One region of the Ornithinimicrobium carbonis genome, then DNA from elsewhere that is predicted to be linked to it. Evidence: predicted binding sites of a transcription regulator. Region 1 holds the regulator's gene; each other region holds the start of a gene.
The links. The regulator LexA, encoded in region 1, represses DNA repair genes until DNA is damaged. The targets are predictions, from matches to a motif close to TCGAACANNTGTTCGA.
Positions count from the first base shown of each region.

Region 2: a site for LexA is predicted at 2,884-2,899, ahead of ACWHYA_RS16870 (HNH endonuclease signature motif containing protein). Genes of this name have one in related genera too.
Region 3: a site for LexA is predicted at 2,708-2,723, ahead of recA (recombinase RecA). Genes of this name have one in related genera too.
Region 4: a site for LexA is predicted at 1,620-1,635, ahead of ACWHYA_RS16150 (DUF6504 family protein). Genes of this name have one in related genera too.

Region 1 is NZ_OZ348993.1:28,369-32,815, reverse strand. Features, by position in the region: gene ACWHYA_RS00125 (Sir2 family NAD-dependent protein deacetylase) at 1-578, shown strand, start outside; gene ACWHYA_RS00120 (PRC-barrel domain-containing protein) at 626-1,228, shown strand; gene ACWHYA_RS00115 (PRC-barrel domain-containing protein) at 1,340-1,675, shown strand; gene lexA (transcriptional repressor LexA) at 1,808-2,563, opposite strand; gene ACWHYA_RS00105 (LysM peptidoglycan-binding domain-containing protein) at 2,799-3,191, shown strand; gene ACWHYA_RS00100 (hypothetical protein) at 3,276-3,851, opposite strand; gene ACWHYA_RS00095 (glycoside hydrolase family 65 protein) at 3,980-4,447, opposite strand, start outside.
Region 2 is NZ_OZ348993.1:3,685,729-3,690,175, reverse strand. Features, by position in the region: gene ACWHYA_RS16870 (HNH endonuclease signature motif containing protein) at 21-2,819, opposite strand; gene ACWHYA_RS16865 (DUF421 domain-containing protein) at 3,160-3,723, opposite strand; gene ACWHYA_RS16860 (putative quinol monooxygenase) at 3,841-4,161, opposite strand.
Region 3 is NZ_OZ348993.1:2,169,257-2,173,703, forward strand. Features, by position in the region: gene ACWHYA_RS09805 (aspartate-semialdehyde dehydrogenase) at 1-357, opposite strand, end outside; gene ACWHYA_RS09810 (aspartate kinase) at 354-1,625, opposite strand; gene ACWHYA_RS09815 (YwiC-like family protein) at 1,793-2,605, opposite strand; gene recA (recombinase RecA) at 2,963-4,009, shown strand; gene ACWHYA_RS09825 (regulatory protein RecX) at 4,009-4,447, shown strand, end outside.
Region 4 is NZ_OZ348993.1:3,523,067-3,527,513, reverse strand. Features, by position in the region: gene ACWHYA_RS16160 (Rv2175c family DNA-binding protein) at 1-135, shown strand, start outside; gene ACWHYA_RS16155 (polyprenyl synthetase family protein) at 244-1,335, opposite strand; gene ACWHYA_RS16150 (DUF6504 family protein) at 1,655-2,026, shown strand; gene ACWHYA_RS16145 (SAV_6107 family HEPN domain-containing protein) at 2,131-2,601, shown strand; gene ACWHYA_RS16140 (DNA polymerase III subunit alpha) at 2,704-4,447, shown strand, end outside.

The DNA of each region.
Region 1 (4,447 bases):
ACGTCGACGGCCTGCACCAGGAGGCCGGTGCCCGGTCCGTCCTCGAGCTGCACGGCAGCCTGGCCCGGGTGGTCTGCCTCGACTGCGACGAGCCGTACGAGCGCGACCAGGTGCACACCTGGCTGGCCCAGGCCAACCCCGGCTTCGGCGCGCTCGTCCACGACGGCGCCGAGGTCCGCCCCGACGGTGACATCGTCGTGTCCGAGGAGCTGGTCTCGCGGTTCCGGCCGCCCCGCTGCCTGGTCTGCGGGGGCGACGCCCTCAAGCCCGACGTCGTCTTCTTCGGCGGTTCGGTGGAGCGGGAGCTCGTCGACCGGGCGTACGAGATGGTCGCCGGGGCGGGCACCCTCCTCGTGCTCGGGTCCTCGCTGCGCGTCATGAGCGGCTACCGGTTCGTGCGCCGCGCCGCCCGCGAGGGCATCCCGGTGGCGGTCGTCACCCGCGGCGAGACCCGTGGCTGGGCGGAGACGACGGTGCAGGTGGACAGCCTGCTGCAGGACGTCCTGCCGCGGCTGCTGGACGACGTCGTCGAGGGACTCGACCTCCCTCGGGATGCGGACGGGCCCGAACCCTGGTGATATCGCCTCAGGGCCGGATCCCTGCCGGCCCGGGACGAGGAGGCGCGATGGACAGCAGCCAGGAGACGATCGCCATGCTCTACGACGCCGACGTGATGACCGTCGACGGCGACCGGCTCGGCGACGTCGGGCAGGTCTACCTGGACGACGAGACCGGCGCGCCGGCGTGGGTCTCGGTGCGCACCGGGTGGTTCGGTGCGCGGGAGAGTCTCGTCCCGCTCGTCGGTGCCCAGGTCGAGGGCGACACGGTCCGCGTCGCGCACACCCGCCAGGAGATCAAGGACGCGCCGACGGTCGACGCCGACGCCCACCTGGACGAGGTGGAGCAGGACCGGTTGTTCCGTCACTACGGCCTCGTGCTGGGCGACGGCACCGTCGCGCCCGAGGCGTCCACCGCAGGTCCGGACGGACCCCGGCCGGTCGGCCTCGCGGGGACCGGGTCGGGGCGGTCCGTCGGCGAGGAGCCGGTCGAGGAGGACCACGCCGACGGTGCCGAGCTCTCCCCGGAGCAGGCGGTGACCGGTGCGTCGGAGAACGTCGCCTACCCCAGCGGGCAGGACCGCCCCGAGGGGCCTCGCGGCGGTCCCACGAGCGGCCCCGGACGGCCAGGGAGGCTGCGGCGCCACGAGGGCAGGCCGCCGCGGTCCTGAGGGTGCGGGTCCCGGGGCCGCCTGCGGCTCCGCGGAGCAGGTGCTGGGTATGGTGCTGGGCACCCGTCGCGCATCCGCGCCGGCGGGTACGGCGGGTCGGAGGAGGCTGACGTGACCATCTCGCAGGAGCAGCTCGAGGCGCTGTACGACGCCGAGGTCGTGGACCAGGACGGCGAGAAGGTGGGCTCCCTCGGCCAGGTCTACGTCGACAACGGCACGGGGGAGGCGGCCTGGATCACCGTGCGCACCGGGTGGTTCGGCGGCCGGAAGATCTTCGTGCCCCTGTCGACGGCCGAGCTGGTCGACGGCCAGATCCGTGTCCCCTATCCCAGCGCCATGATCAAGGACGCTCCGGACATCGACATCAGCGGCCACCTCAGCGAGAACGACGAGCAGGACCTGTTCGACTACTACGCGCCGGAGGTGGGGGAGACCCCCGCGACCTGAGGCAGGGACCCGGCGCAGCTCGACAGGACCCGGACAGCACGACGCCGCCCCGGTCGAGGGGGCGGCGTCGTGGGTGGCGGTGGGACCCGTGCAGTGGCAGCGGCACGGTGGATGGAGGTGTCCCGCCGAGGGTCACACGCGGCGCAGCACCGCCGTGACCTTGCCCAGGACGACGGCGTGGTCGCCGTCGATCGGCTCGTAGGCCGGGTTGTGGGGCATGAGCCAGACCTTGTCCTTGCCCCGCTTGAAGGTCTTGACCGTGGCCTCGTTGTCCAGCATCGCGGCGACGATGTCGCCGTTGACCGCCGTCGGCTGACGGCGCACGACCACCCAGTCCCCGTCACAGATCGCGGCGTCGATCATCGAGTCCCCGACCACCTTGAGCAGGAACAGCTCTCCGTCGCCCACGATCTGGCGGGGCAGGGGGAAGACGTCCTCGACGGCCTCCTCGGCCAGGATCGGACCACCGGCCGCGATCCGGCCCACGACCGGGACGTAGGACGCCTCGGGACGGGAGTCACCGATGCCGGTCTCGTCGTAGGTACCGGCGAGGGGGCGCTCGCCGGCGTCGGACGCCACCGGGCCGCGAGCGTCGGCAGAACCGTCGGAAGGGGTGCGGCGGTAGCCGCTCTCGCTCCCGGGGACGACGACCTCGATCGCGCGCGGGCGGTGCGGGTCGCGCCGCAGGAAACCCTTGCGCTCGAGCATCTTCAGCTGGTGGGCGACGGAGCTGGGCGAGGTCAGGCCGACCGCCTCACCGATCTCGCGCAGGCTCGGGGGGTAGCCCCGGGCGTCGACGGAGTCCCGGATCACGTCGAGGACGCGTCGCTGCCGGTTGGTCAGCTGCGCCCCGCCGTCCCGGTCGGGCATCTCGTGGATCGTGGCCATGCGTCCTTCCGTCCCCGTCTCCCTCTGGCTGCCAGGGCCTGGCCGTCAGGCCAGGTCAGAGGGTGTGTCAGTGGTCGGTGTTTGAGTACCTGACATGCACACAGCGTACGGATCGAGCGGCCCCGGGGCAAACATGTGTTCGACCGGCGTGTCGACAAAGTCGTACGCGCGTGCTATCAATAGGACAGACGTCCTATCGAACGCATGTCGCAGGATGATCCCGAGGAGGACCACCATGAGCACTGCCACCGCCGAGCTGCACCCCCTGTCCGGGACGGTCGCACCGTGGACGGTCGCCCGCCCGGGTGGCCACCTGCGCCTGGTCTGCGCCGACGAGCGGCGCCCGGCCACGAGCCCCCTGCGGCTGACCCGTCGTGGTCGCCTGACGCTGACCGCCACGGCCGCCCTGGTGCTGGTCCTGGCCTTCGCCTCGCTGCTGAACGCCATCGGCCCGGCGGGCGCGAGCTCGGCCGTGACCGTCGAGCCGGGGATGACCCTGAGCCAGATCGCGGCCGAGCAGCTGCCGGAGGTCCCGCTGAGCCAGGCGATCGTGGACATCCAGCGGGCCAACCGGTTGAGCACCACCAGCGTGGCCGCAGGCCAGGAGCTGGTGATCCCCGGCCGCTGAGGCCGTCGGCGTGAGCTGAGGCTGCCGACGTGAGCTGGGGCTGCCGACGTGAGCCCGCCCGGCCGTTGCGCAGGACCGCGCTGGTCAGGAGCTGGAGCGGATGGCGTTCCAGACGACCGAGAGCTGCTCGGAGGGCATGAAGTAGCCGGTGAGGTGCGGGTCGAACATCAGGCCCGCGATCCCCGCCTGGACGTAGGCGTCGTCGGACTGGACGACCTCGGGCGGCGGCAGGGCGATCGCCCGCAGGTCCTCATCGGCGTCGATCATCCCGTTCTGCACCGCGAAGTGCCGGGCCCGCTCGGCGTTGGTGAAGGTCAGCAGCATCATCTGGCCGGCGATCTGGGCCGCGGCGGGCGACTCCTGCCCCTCCTCGCCCACGGCGATGAACCACCAGTGCTCCAGGCCCATCGTCTCGCGCCACAGGGCCGTCATCCCCTCGTGGTCGTCGGGCCCCTCCACCCGTGCGGCCAGCAGGTCGGTCTGCGTCTCGGCGGGGGGCAGCAGGCCCGCCCCGGGCCCGGCCTCGTCCGACGCGGGCGCCGTCGGGTCGTGGTCCAGGGGGTCCTGGTCGGTGGCGGCCGGCCGCTCGCCCTCGTAGAGCGACTCCCTGTCCTGCGGGCGCTCGTCGTCCTGGAAGGGCATCGATGTCGGGTCGCTCATACCCTCTATCGGACCACACCGGGACCGGGCGGCCCAATCAGAACGCCGCGGCCTGGGCGCTCGGACCCCCCGCAGGACGGCGCTCCGACCACCCTCCGGCGCAGGGGAACCGGGCCCGGATCACCGGGTCAGCGCGTGTCCGGACGACGCACCGGGATCGGCCCGGTCGGGTCGTCGAGCTCGTGGGACCAGCTGTGCGGCACCACGCCGGGGGAGTGCTCCAGACCCTGGTCGGTGGTCGGCCCGGGCTCCTGGCCGGTGTCCGGCTCGGGAGCGCGTCGGCTGGGTGACTCACCACCCTGGTGCGGGGCAGGCCCACCCTCGATCCGTGGTCCCTGGCCGTCCACCGGCACCTCCACCGGGGCGGTCCCGACCCGCACGGTCTCGCCGCGCACCTCGACCTCCACCGGATCGCCGACCTCGACGGAGAGGGTCAGCGCGTCCTGGGTGAGCCGCACCCGCAGGCGCGAGCCGTGCCACCGCATACGGAAGGTCAGGCCGGTCCACTCCTGGGGGAGGCGGGGGTCGAAGGTGAGCCGGCCCCGGTGGTCGCGCATGCCGCCGAACCCGCCGACGAGGGTGCTCCACACCCCGCC
Region 2 (4,447 bases), 3.7 Mb from region 1:
CGGCGGCCGCCTGTCCGCCATCAGAAGGGTGGGGGTCCGTAGGTGCGCTTACCCCAGGGGTTGGCGGGTCCGTCGGGGCCGTTCGTCGCCGTCGGGTCGTCGGTGGACGGGGCTCCCTCATGGTCTGCCGAAGCATCGGTCTGCGGCGTGGTGGGGGTGGTGGTCGTCCAGGTGGTGGGGTCCAGGGACTGGTGGGTCGGGGTGGGCCAGGCAGGTCCGGAGGTGAGGTCGGCGTCGGTGGTCGGGGCCGGGGGTCCCCAGCGGCGTCGACCGTCGGGGTCGGTGTGGGTGAGGGTGGTGGCGGCGTCGGCGGTGAAGACCTGGTCGGTGTCGCCGCGAGCGTGGCCGGCGCGGCCGCCGTCGTGGTGGGGTCGGTGGTAGGGGTTGTCGTAGGGGGTGAGGTCTTCCTCGGCGGTGGGGAGGGGGTCGGTGGGTGCGCGGTGGCACAGGGCGGTGTAGATGGCCTGGTCGATGGCCTCGGCCCGGGCGGTGCGGGGGTCCTGCCCGCCGTTCGCGCCGGCCGCGCCGGTGGTGGTGGCCTGGGCGGTGGCGTGGTGGACGGTGGCGATGGCGGTGTTCAGGAGGGTGGTGTAGGCGCGGTGGTCGCGGACCCGGGTGGCGTAGATGCGTCCTAGCAGGGTCTGCCAGGTGAGGTTGCGGTGGGCGTCGATGGTGGCGTGCCAGTGGCGGGCGGTCTTGAGGTCGTGGTGGGTGGTGCACAGGCATTCCAGGTTGCACAGGGTGGTCGCTCCGCCGGTGGCGTGCTCGTGGACGTGGTCCAGCTGGGCGTAGATCGCCGCTCGGGTGCAGCCGGGGGCGCGGCAGGTCCCGTCGGCGGCGATGGCCTGGGCGCGCATGTGCGCATCGGGCTGGTAGGCGGTGGTGGAGCGTTCCACGCACCGCCCGTCCAGGGGGTCGACCACGAGCCGGTGCAGGGTGGTGCCCGGGGTCAGGGCCAGGTCGGCGATGTCGGTGGCGTGCAGGAACGCGGGGGTGGTGCCGGTCGCCTCGGCCACCGCGAGCAGCATCTCCTGCCCATCGCCGGGTGGGTGCGCCCCGGGTGGGGCGGTCCCGGGCGGCGTGGCCGTCGCCGGTGGTGGGGTCGTGGGTCGGGGTGGTGGTGCGGCGGGGCAGGGGCTGGTGGTGCACCGGTGGGGGTGCTCGTGCCCGCTGCCGCTGTCGCTGCCGGTGCTGCTGTCGCTGCTGGTGGTGGTGCCGGGGAGGAGGTGCCAGGGGAGGATGACGTTGAGGGTGGCGGCGGGCAGGCCTTCCAGGATCGCGGCCAGGGCGGTGATGTGCTCCACGCTGACCTGGTCGGGGTCGGTGGGCGCCTGGGGCAGGTTCAGGGTGCCGTGCAGCAGCAGGGCGGTGGCGGTGTCGGCGCGCAGCTGGGCCAGGGTGCGGGTGTCGCCGTCGCGGCGGGCGGTGCGGGCGGCGGCGTGCAGCCGGTCGATGAGGGCGGTGGCCTGGGTGGGGGTGGCGGTGATGGTCACGGTGGCGGTGCCGTCGTCCTGGATGCGGGCGGTGGTGTCGCGGGCGGCGCGGGCGCCTGCCCGGGCGGCCCGGGCGGAGGTGTCGTCGCCGCGGGTGAGCTTGGCGGTCTCCCGGTCCAGGGCGTGGTGGTAGGCCCGGTGTCCCCAGGGCAGGGTGGACACGGTCCCGGTGGGGGTGAGGCGCTCGGTGGCGACCCGGTCGGGGTCGGTGCCGAGCATGACGTGGGCCAGGTGGGCGGTGTCGGCCACGTCCAGGCCGGCGCCGTGGGCGGTGCGCCAGCAGCGGCGCACCAGCCGCCACGGCACGGTCCCGGACCCCAGCGCGTCCAGGACGGGGCCGGTGATGGCGGGTGGGGCGGTGGCCAGGGCGACCAGGTCGCGGGCCTCGCCGATGCCCCACCCGGACGCTGCGGACAGTTCGTGCGCGGTGGCCGAGCGGGACCGGGCGGCCCACCGGTCCCGGGCGGTGGGGGACAGCTCGGCCGGGTCGGTGGCGCCCTTTCCCGCCAGCAGCAGGGCGGCGTTGGCCGTGGCCAGCTGCCCGGTCGCGACCACCAGCGCCCCTTCCAGGCGCGCGCCCAGGTCCAGGAGATCCTCGATCCGGTCCAGCACCGCCTGCCCGGCCCGCCGGGCCGCACCGGCGTCCGGGACACCCACCCCGCACTCACCGCCCTCGCCCGGACCGGCTGCGTGCCCACGGACAACACCGTCAGCGTGGCCGTCGGCGTCGGCGCGGCGCCGCTCCTGACTGCCCGTCGCGCCCGCCCCGTCGGTAGGGCGGCTGGCGCGGGTCGTGGTCGACGGGGCGATCTGCGCCAGCGACCGGCCGGTGCGGACCGCGGCCAGGGTCGTGGCCGCCGAGGACAGCAACGCCACCGACCCCGCATCCAGACCCATCTCGGACAACACCGCCCGCAACCGCACCTCCACCGGCTCACCAGGACCCGAACTCACCGGCACGGAGTGGAAGGCACTCTCCGAGGCCTCCGGCCCGCGGTCCTCCAGGATGCCCGCCGAGGTGCCGTCCTGGGCGTGCGGCCCGGCGTGGTCCTGGGTCTCTTGCGTGCCCGGTCCGGGGACCGCCGAGGGGGTGGCCCCGGTCGGTTCGTGCAGCTCCGGCCGGGGGTCCACGTCACGGGCAGCGTCCGGTCCCGCCTGGGCGGGGATGGTGCTGCCACCACCGGTCCGGGGGCCATCCATCTCCACCATGACCCGGGCCCGGGTCAGCGCCACCGAGGGCACGAAGCAGAGCAGGCCCAGCATGACCTTTTCCAGCGGGGAGTCGCCCGGCCTCTCCTGCCCAGCCGGCTGCACCGGTGCCCTCATCGCGACCTCCCTCCCCAGGTGCGGACCGTCGCTGCGCTCCAGGCCCTCTCGATGCACCCCATGTTAGGACACGTGTACGACATACCCGCGTCTCCAGACCCACCCTGTGCATCCTCGGGGTCGCGCCCCCGAGGATGTGGGGGCCGACATCTCGGCAGCTCCGCAGCTCCGCATACTCGCACCGCACGTGCACGGACCCTCGGCTCTCCTCCCCGGAGCTGCCGGCGCGCATCACCGACGACCTCACGGGCACGACCCCGCACCCCTTCCGGCGCTGCCCTCGAGCCGACCTGGATCAGTTCTTCGAATCGTTCCCCGCCACGCCTCGGGAGAAAAGGTGTCAGGCCTTTCCGTCGTCCGGCTGCGGCAGTCCCGGCACGTCCGCTGCCTCGTCCGCCAGGCCCGGGACGTCGGCCAGGGCGGACCCGTCGCCCAGGCTCTCTGTCGTGATCACGCTCAGCGATCCGTCCGGCTCGAGCGTCACGGCCGCGACCGATGCCAGCGACCCCGACCCGCTGGTCCGCACCGCCTGGAGCACCTCCGAGGGCGCCACCCGGCTGCGTCGCAGGGCATCCTGCAGGAGCTTCCCGTCCCGCAGCACGAGGGTCGGTTCCGCCGTGACGAACCACCGGCTGCGCGGCCAGGTCGAGGTGACCTTCGCCATCACCCACTGGGCGCCGACCAGCAGCAGGATCCCCGTGGCCACGGACGCCCAGCTGGTCGAGGGATCCAGGACCCCGGTGGCCAGCAGCGACCCGATCGAGACGGTGACGACGAAGTCGAACGCGTTGAGCTTGGTCAGGGTCCTCTTGCCGGTCGCGCGCAGGAGGACTACGACCGTCAGGTAGCAGGCAAGGCCCACGACGAGAACGGCGTACAGGTCGGACCAGCCGGTCAGCCACATGGGATCTCCTCCGATCGTCGATACCCGCTCGGGCCAGGGTTGTGGGCGAGGCTCACGGGCCAGCGTGCCCTATTCAGCGGCCAGCGTGCCCTGTCCAGCCACGAGGCGCGCGACGGGTCACTCGACCCGGATCTCACCCATCTCGTCCCACCCGTCGCCCTCGACCTGGCGGGAGACGATCTTCGGCGTGGCGGTGAGGTACTGCGGCCACTCGCGCCCCACCTTGGCGAAGTGCTCGGACTGGACGTGCGGACCGGCGCCGTCGTCCTCGAACGCCTCCACCAGCACGAACTCGTGGGGATCCTCAAGGCTGCGGGACCACTCGAACCACTTGTTGCCCGGCTCCGCGCGGGTCGCCTCGGTGTACTCCCGGACGATCTCCGGCCACCGGTCCGCGTGCTCGGGCTTGACGGGGAACTTGACCACGATGAAGTACATGTTCCGATCCAACCACCCCGGACAGGAGCGGGTATGCCGTGGGGCGGGGCGCGCACGGGCATCCCGTTGGACGAGCCGCGCACGCGTATGCCGTGGTCGCCCGCCCACGGGCGTGCCGTTGGACGAGCCGCACGCGTATGCCGTGGGCGGGTGGCGCTGGTGCGGGACGCGGGGTCTGTCGTCCCGACGGAATACGGTGGTCCTGCGCACAGGTTGATCCACCGGCACCACCGCACACCCCGGACCGCACGAGCGACCGGACACGAAGGGGACACGAGCAGTGACG
Region 3 (4,447 bases), 2.1 Mb from region 1:
CATCCGCCAGGCGGAGGAGTTGTCGACCACGACCGCACCGGCGGCGGCGAGGCGGGGTGCGTGCTCCTTCGAGGCGGAGCCCCCGGCGGAGAAGAGGGCCACGTCGATGCCGGACAGGTCGGCGGTGGCCACGTCCTCGACGAGGATCTGGCGCGCCTCGGCATACCCCTCGAGGCCGTTGGCCGACCCGTCCCAGGGCAGCTCGGTGCCGGCGGAGCGGGCGGAGGCGAGGTAGCGCACGGAGGCGACGGGGAAGTCGCGCTCGGACAGCAGCCGCCGCATCACCGCGCCGACCTGTCCGGTCGCCCCCACCAGGGCCACGTGCAGGTGCCGGTCGTGCCCGGTCACGGCGTTCACCGGCCCGTCCCGCCGTAGACCACGGCCGCGTCCTCGGCGTCCAGCCCGAAGGCCGTGTGCACGGCGCGCACGGCGTCCTCCAGGTCGGACTGGTCGCAGATCACCGAGATCCGGATCTCGGAGGTGCTGATCATCTCGATGTTGACCCCGGCGTCGGCCAGGGCGGCGAAGAGCTGGGCGGCGACCTGCGGGTTGGAGCGCATGCCCGCCCCCACGAGCGACAGCTTGCCCACGTGCGAGGTGTAGAGGACGTCGTCGAAGCCCATCTCGTCCTGCAGCGCCCGGACCGCGGCGACCGTGGTCGGGCCGTCGGTCTCGGGGATGGTGAAGGAGATGTCGGAGGTCGCCGCGTCCGAGGTCGAGACGTTCTGCACGATCATGTCGATCGAGACGCCGGCCCGGGAGGCCGCGCCCACGACGGCTGCCGCCGCCCCGGGGCGGTCCGGGATGCCGACGGCGGTGACCTTGCCCAGCGAGCGGTCGTGCGCGATGCCGGAGATGATCGGTTCTTCCATGGTGTCCTCCGTGAGGGGTCGGCCGACGAGGATCCAGGTGCCCTCCTGGTCGGAGAAGCTGCTGCGGACGTGGAGCGGGACGTGGAAGCGCCGGGCGTACTCCACCGCCCGCAGGTGCAGGATCTTGGCGCCGTGGGCGGCCATCTCGAGGGTCTCCTCGATGGTCAGCCGGGTCACCCTCCGGGCGCTGGGGACGATCCGCGGGTCGGCGGTGTAGAGGCCGTCCACGTCCGTGTAGATCTCGCAGACGTCGGCGTCCAGGGCGGCCGCCAGCGCCACCGCCGTGGTGTCGGACCCGCCGCGGCCCAGGGTGGTGATGTCGTCGTCGGTCGAGATGCCCTGGAAGCCGGCCACGATGGCCACGCCGCCCTCCTCCAGGGTGCCGCGGACCCGGGCGGGCTGGACGTCGAGCAGTCGGGCACGGCCGTGCGCGGTGTCGGTGCGCATCCCGGCCATGGCGCCGGTGAAGCTGCGGGCGGGCACGCCCAGGTCCTGGATGGCCATCGCCAGCAGGGCCATCGAGATCCGCTCGCCCGCCGACAGGAGCATGTCCATCTCGCGCTCCGGCGGCGGTCCGTCGGCGATCTGGGCGGCCAGGTCGAGGAGCTCGTCGGTCGTGTCCCCCATCGCGGAGACGACGACGGCGACCTGGTCGCCCGCGCGGTGGGCGGCCACGACGCGGCGGGCGACGCGGCGCATCGCCTCGGCGTCGGCGACGGACGAACCGCCGAACTTCATCACGAGCAGAGCCATGGTGCTTCCTGGGCAGGGGGCAGGGTGGCACGGGATGACGTCGGCGTCGCAGGTCCCGGACTGGCAGCCAGTGTAGGGGAGAGGAACGGGGGTCGTTGACGCGGCGGAAGGAGCGGGGAGCGCGGTGACGGCGCGCGTCCGGTCACGTCGGGTCGGGTCGGGTCGGGTCAGACGAGCGTGGTGAGCGCGAGGACGACCACGGCGAGGGTGGCGACGATCTCGCCGACCCCGAGCCGTGCGGGGCTCCACCCGAGGCGGGGCACGGCGGCGGCCCGCACCGCCAGGACCAGGGCCAGACCGCCCAGGGGCAGCCGCGCGCCGTGGGGCAGCAGGGCGAGGGCGAGGACCGCCAGGAGCAGGTGGTAGCCCACCGAGAGCAGGAGGAAGACGGTGCTGCCCCGTCGCCGGATCGCGCTCTTGACGTAGAAGACGGTGCCGGTGAAGTAGCCCGCCAGGACGCCGGTGAGGATCCAGGCCACCGTCCACCGCTCGCCCGGACCCAGGTCGTAGGCGACCGGCGTCATCAGGCAGGACCCGGCCGCGGTGGCCAGTCCGGCGATCAGGGCCCGCTCGTGCCGGGTCGCCGAGGCGACCATGCCGACCGAGAGCGGGACGACGAACAGCGGGGCCCAGCGCACCAGCGTCGGCTCGACCAGGAGCAGGGCCGCGCCCAGGGCGGTCGCCAGGGCGACGTACACCTGTACCGGAGCCAGGTGGCGCGGCCGTCGGCGGGACTTCAGCCAGAGCGTGGCCGCGAAGAAGGCGAGGTAGCCGGCGAACCAGAAGGCCGCCAGCAGCAGGTGCGCCCAGCGGGGTCCCGAGGCCAGCGTGCCGACGAGGAGGGGGGCCGACAGCATCGCCCAGGCCCCGTGCTGGTTGGGGACCCAGCCCGGCCGTCGGCGCCGTCGGCCTCCCCGGTGACCCGCCCCCGGCCCGGGCAGCTTCCGGGCGGTGGGCGCCACAGAGGACCGGACGCTCATACGACGCAGTGTAGTGAACAGATCGGCAGACCGCGCCGGGTGGGTGTCGCGGACGGCGCCGGGTGAGTCGTCCCGGAACACGCCGGGAGGTGGTTCAGCAGTTCGTACAGACTTTCGACTACGCTCGTCCCCATGGTCCCCCCGACGGGACCGGACACCCACAGGTATGCCGTGGGAGGCCGGGTCTGTCGGTGGCGGCACCTAGCGTCTGACTGGACACGGGACGAGGCCCTGCAAGGGGACGGCGGCCGGAGGTCGGTCGAAGGTAGGCGCGCCCACCACGAGCAACGAAGGAGCACGGACATGGCCCAGGCCACGACGAAGACGGCATCGCCGGTCGCTGCCGGCAACGACAGGATGCGGGCTCTCGACGCCGTCATGGCGCAGATCGAGAAGCAGCACGGCAAGGGGTCGGTGATGCGCCTGGGGGACGAGGACCGTCCGCCCATCCGGGTTATCCCGACGGGGTCCATCGCCCTCGACGTCGCCCTGGGCGTGGGCGGTCTGCCCCGCGGCCGCGTGGTGGAGATCTACGGGCCGGAGTCCAGCGGCAAGACCACGGTCGCGCTGCACGCCGTGGCCAACGCCCAGAAGGCCGGCGGGATCGCCGCCTTCATCGACGCCGAGCACGCGCTCGACCCCGACTACGCGAAGAACCTCGGCGTGGACACGGACGCCCTGCTGGTGAGCCAGCCGGACACCGGCGAGCAGGCCCTGGAGATCGCCGACATGCTGATCCGGTCGGGGGCGATCGACATCATCGTCATCGACTCGGTCGCGGCGCTCGTGCCGCGGGCCGAGATCGAGGGCGAGATGGGCGACAGCCACGTGGGTCTGCAGGCCCGGCTGATGTCCCAGGCCCTGCGCAAGATCACCGGCGCGATCAGCACGACCGGCACCACGGCGATCTTCATCAACCAGCTGCGCGAGAAGATCGGGGTCATGTTCGGCTCGCCGGAGACCACCACCGGTGGCAAGGCGCTGAAGTTCTACGCCTCGGTCCGCATCGACGTGCGCCGCATCGAGACCCTCAAGGACGGCACCGACGCGGTCGGCAACCGCACCCGGGCCAAGATCGTCAAGAACAAGGTGTCGCCGCCGTTCAAGCAGGCCGAGTTCGACATCCTCTACGGGCAGGGCATCTCCCGGGAGGGCGGCCTCATCGACGTGGGCGTCGAGCACGGCTTCGTGCGCAAGTCCGGCGCCTGGTACACCTACGAGGGCGACCAGATGGGGCAGGGCAAGGAGAACGCCCGCCAGTTCCTCAAGGACAACCCGGACCTGTCCGAGGAGATCGACCGCAAGATCAAGGCCAAGCTCGGCATCGGGGTGCCCAAGCAGACCGCCGAGGACCTGCCGGACGGGGTCGACCCGGTGACCGGTGAGGTCTCGGTCGACTTCTGATGGGCACCGACGCAGACCGGTTGTCTGCGGCGCGGCGGGCGCTGGCGGAGGCGGAGTCCGTCGCCAGCGCTTCCGGGCTCAGCCCCGGCCGGACCTCGTCGACGGCCCTCGCGGACGGCGGGACCCCCGTCGACGGGGAACACGGTCGGGGTCGGGCAGCAGGGACGTCGGGACGGTCCGGGGGACCGGGCCGTTCCGACCCCGACCCCCACGCCGTCGCCCGTCGCATCGTCCTGCGCCAGCTGGCCATGGGCCCGCGCACCCGCCGCCAGCTCGAGGACAAGCTGCGCGACAGGGGGTGCGAGCCCGACGTCGCCCGAGGGGTGCTGGACCGGATGACGGAGGTCGGCCTCGTCGACGACGAGTCGTACGCGGAGATGTACGTGCGGTCCAAGCAGGAGACCAAGGGCCTGGCCGCCGGTGCCCTGCGCCACGAGC
Region 4 (4,447 bases), 3.5 Mb from region 1:
GGGATGAGCGACGAGGAGATCGTCGAGTGGCTGCACCGTCCGGACGACACCCTGCCCGGGGGCAGCCCGGTCGCCTCCCTGCACGCCGGGGCCAAGACCGAGGTCCGGCGGCGGGCCCAGGAGGACGCGCTGTGAGCTGACCGAGGAGGAGGCGCGGCGAGCTCGCGACGGGATCCGACGTCCAGCCGATCGCCGTCGTCGACGCACCCCGACGGTTCTGCGCGCCGACCGGCCGGCCCGGTCTCAGAGGTGGCGGTCGGTGCAGATGGCGACCAGCTCCACCAGGGCCTGCGCAGCCTCCCGGTCGAGGTCCGGCACGGCCTGCAGGGCGCGGGCGGACGCGGTGGCCGCCTCCTCGATCATCGACTCGGTGCGCGCCAGCGCCCCGCTGTCGCGCAGCACCTGGCGGCAGGCCTCCACGGTGGCCTCGTCGAGGTCGGGGTCGCCCAGGCTGGCCGCCAGCAGCTCGGCCCCGGGCTCGTCGGCGAGCTCGAGCGCGTGAGCCACCAGCACGGTGTGCTTGCCCTCGCGCAGGTCGTCGCCCGCGGGCTTGCCGGTGTGCCCGGGGTCGCCGAAGACCCCCAGGACGTCGTCCCGCAGCTGGAAGGCCTCGCCCAGCCGGGCGCCGTAGTCGGCGAGCGCGGCCAGCAGCGCGGGGTCCGCGTCCCCGGCGAGCGCGCCCACGAGGAGCGGCTGCTGCACCGAGTAGCGGGCGCTCTTGTAGCGGATGACGGTGCGGGAGCGCTCGACGCGTTCGGCATACGCCAGGTCGTTCCAGCCGACGACGGCCTCGAGCATGTCGAGGAACTGTCCGCCCATGAGCTGGGTGCGCATCCGGTCGAACTCGGGACGGGCCCGGGCCAGGGCCTCGGCCGGCAGGCCGCTGGTGGCGAACAGCTCGTCGGTCCAGTTCAGGCACAGGTCCCCGGCGAGGATGGCGGCGGCGTGCCCGAACCGCTCGGGGTCGCCGTTCCAGGCCTGGGTCCGGTGCTGCTCGGCGAAGGCGCGGTGGGCCGTGGGGCGTCCCCGCCGCCGGTCGCTGTTGTCCATGACGTCGTCGTGCAGGAGGGCGGCGGCCTGGAAGACCTCCATCGAGCTCGCGGCCCTGACCACCGCGTCGTCGTCCGGCCGGCCGGCGGCGCGCCAGCCCCAGTAGAGGAAGGCCGCCCGCAGGCGCTTGCCGCCCGCGAGCAGGTCGGCCACCGCGTCCACCAGCGGGCCCATCGGCGCACCGAGCTCGGTCAGCACCTCCCGCTGGTGCGCGAGGTGGTCGTCCAGGGCGCGCTGCACGCGGTGCCTCAGGTCGACGCCGTCCAGCGGGTGGGCGTGCGCCACGGGGCATCTCCTCAGCTCGGGGACCGGGGTCCGTCCCGAGGAGCCTAACCCGCGGTGCGGGGCGTGCGGCCCGGGCCATCCCCGCCCGTGGCCCGGACCGGTGCCCATCCTGCCCGCAGCGCCGGTTCCGGTGCGGTTCTCGTCCACAGGGCCGCTCCTGCCCGGCGTCCGAGGTCTCGAGGCACGGCGGTCGGACGAGTTCTGGCCCTCCCACCTGCGGATCCTCCTGCCGGCGGCGGCGGAGGGGTTGAGGTTGTCGGTCGGTGCTCGTACATTTGTCCGTATCGAACACAGGTTCGAACACGGCGGAGGTGTGCAGATGAGCAGGCGGTACCAGGATCTGGTGGAGGTCAGGCTCGGCGACCCGGACGAGCACCGGGTGCGGCTCGAACCGGGGTGGCGCCGGGGTGCGCTGGGCGACCCGGGCCGGGGGGAGGTCCCGACGACGTTCCTGTGGCAGGGACGGGTCCACGTGGTCCGCGGCGTCCTCGCCCAGTGGACGCAGCGGGTGCCGTGGTGGCGCCAGCAGGGGGAGGGGGTGCCGGGCGAGGGGGCGCCGGGCGGGTCGTCCGGCACGGTGCTCGAGCAGCAGGTCTGGCGGGTGGAGGCCTCGGCCGGACGGACCCTCGGCCGGGGCGTCTACGACCTGGTGCAGGACGAGCAGTGGCGGCTGGAGCGCGTCAGCGACTGAGCAGGACAGCCGGACCAGCAGGACAGCGGGACCAGCAGGACAGCGGCGGAGCAGGGCGAGCAGGACCAGCAGGACCAGCGGCACGACGAGACGAGGAGAGTGCGATGACCACCACCACCATCACCACCACCCGGGGGGCCACCCCCGCCCCCGAGGGACCGACCGCTCCGGCGGGCACCGTGCTGGACCTGCTGGACCGGTCCCGCGGCGGGCTGCTGCAGGCATGCCACAGCAGCACCGCGTCCGAGCGCTACACCCAGGCCCACCTCGCCGCGCTGCGGGCCGGAGCGGCCCTGCTGGCGGCCCGCAGCGCCCCCAGCCGCCGCGCCAGGCCGCGCAGCGTGTGGGAGGTGCTGCCCACGGTGGCACCCGAGCTGACCGAGTGGGCGGCCTTCTTCGCCGAGTCCGGCCGTCGTCGGCTGGCCCTGGAGCGGGGGGCCGCGGTGGTCACCGCCCGGGACGCGGACGACCTGGTGCGTTCCGGCGAGCGGTTCCTGGAGCTGGTCCGGGCCAGCCTGCACCTGCCGTGCGGTCTGCCGCTGTCGGCCGAGCTGACCCCCGTCCGGCCGAGCTGAGCCCCGGCCGGCCGAGCTGAGCCCCGACCGGCCGAGCTGAGCCCCGACCGGCCGGCCCCCGGCCGGCGTCCCCCTCTTTCGTTGACAGGACCCCTGATCCCGATGCCCTCGCTCTCACCGTCGCCCGACGACTTCGTCCATCTGCACGTGGCCTCCAGCGCGTCCATGCGCTACGGCGCGTCCCACCCGGACGCGCTGGTGGAGCGGGCGGTCGAGCTGGGCCAGCCGGCGCTCGCCCTGACCGACCGGGACGGGCTCTACGGCGCGGTCCGGTTCGTCCGGGCCTGCTCGGCCGCGGGGCTGACCCCGGTGCTGGGGGTCGACCTGGCCCTCGGGCAGGGAGCCGGAACCGGTGCGGGTGGGGGCGTCCTCGCCCGGCCCGGGGAGGACCGTGGTGCCGGCCCGGCCCGGATCGAGCTGGGGGCGCCGGGCCGTTCCTCCCCGGCCAAGGGCGGCAGCCTCGTGGACGACCAGCAGCCCCGGGTCGTCGTCCTGGCCCGGGGGCAGCGGGCCGGACTGGCGCCGGGCACCGGGTGGGGACGGCTGTGCCGGCTGGTCACCCAGACCCACCTGGCGGGGGAGCGGGGGGTTCCGCGCACCCGGACCGACCTCCTCGCACGGGCTGCCTCGCCCGTCGAGGGCGTCTCCCCGGTCGTCGTGCTCCTGGGTCCCGACTCCGACGTGGGGCGGGCCGTGCTCGCCCGGCGCCGCGACCTGGCCCGGGCACGGCTGCAGGCGTGGCGCCGGCTGCTGCCGCCGGGGTCGTTGCGGGTCGAGCTCGTCGTCCACGGCGGTCCTGAGGGCACCCCCGGCAGCCTCGGGCACGCCGCGCGCACCTGGGCGCTGGCCCTCGAGTGCGGCGTCCCCGCCGTGCTGACGGCGGCGGTGCGGCACGCCGTCCCCGAGCAGGCCAGGGTGGTCGACGTCCTCGACGCGGCCCGGCGGATGGTCGCCCTCGACGAGCGGCACCTGGACCGGGTCAGCACCGCCGGTCACCTCGCCAGCACCGCGACCATGCACGCCCGGGCCCGGTCCCTGGCCGAGGCCGCCGGTGGCGGTGCCGACGCCGGCGCGCTGCTGCGGGAGACCCTGGCCCTGGCGGGCGAGTGCTCCCAGGACGCCCGTTCCGACCTGGGCATCGGCTCGGTCCACCTGCCCGAGCCGCAGGTGCTCGGCGTGAGCGGCGTCGGCCAGGCCCACGAGGTCCTGACCCGTCGGTGCGCCGACGCCGTGCCCGGGCGCTACCCCGGTGCGGGCACGGCATACCTGGACCGGGTCCGCCGCCGGCTGGACGAGGAGCTGGGCGTGATCGCCGGACTGGGCTACCCCACCTACTTCCTCACCGTCGCCGCCGTGTGCGACCTCATCCGCGACAACGGGGTCAGGGTCGCGGCGCGCGGCTCGGGCGCCGGCAGCCTGGTGACCTACCTGCTGGGGATCAGCGGGGTCGACCCGATGGAGCACGGCCTGCTGATGGAGCGGTTCTGCTCCCCGCTGCGTGCGCAGCTGCCGGACATCGACGTCGACGTGGAGTCCGCCCGGCGCACCGAGATGTACGAACGCATCCTGGAGCGGTTCGGCTCCGAGCGGGTGACCTGCGTCTCGATGGCCGAGACCTACCGGGTGCGGCACGCCGTCCGCGACGTGGCCGCGACCCTGGGGATGCCCCCGGGGGAGGTCGACGTGCTGGCCAAGGCCTTCCCCCACGTGCGTGCCCGCGACGCCCGGGCCGCGGTCCGCGACCTGCCCGAGCTGCGCGCCGCCGGGCTGGACGCCCCCCGGATGCAGCTGCTGCTGGAGCTGGTGGAGTCCCTCGACGGTCTGCCCCGGCACATCGCGATGCATC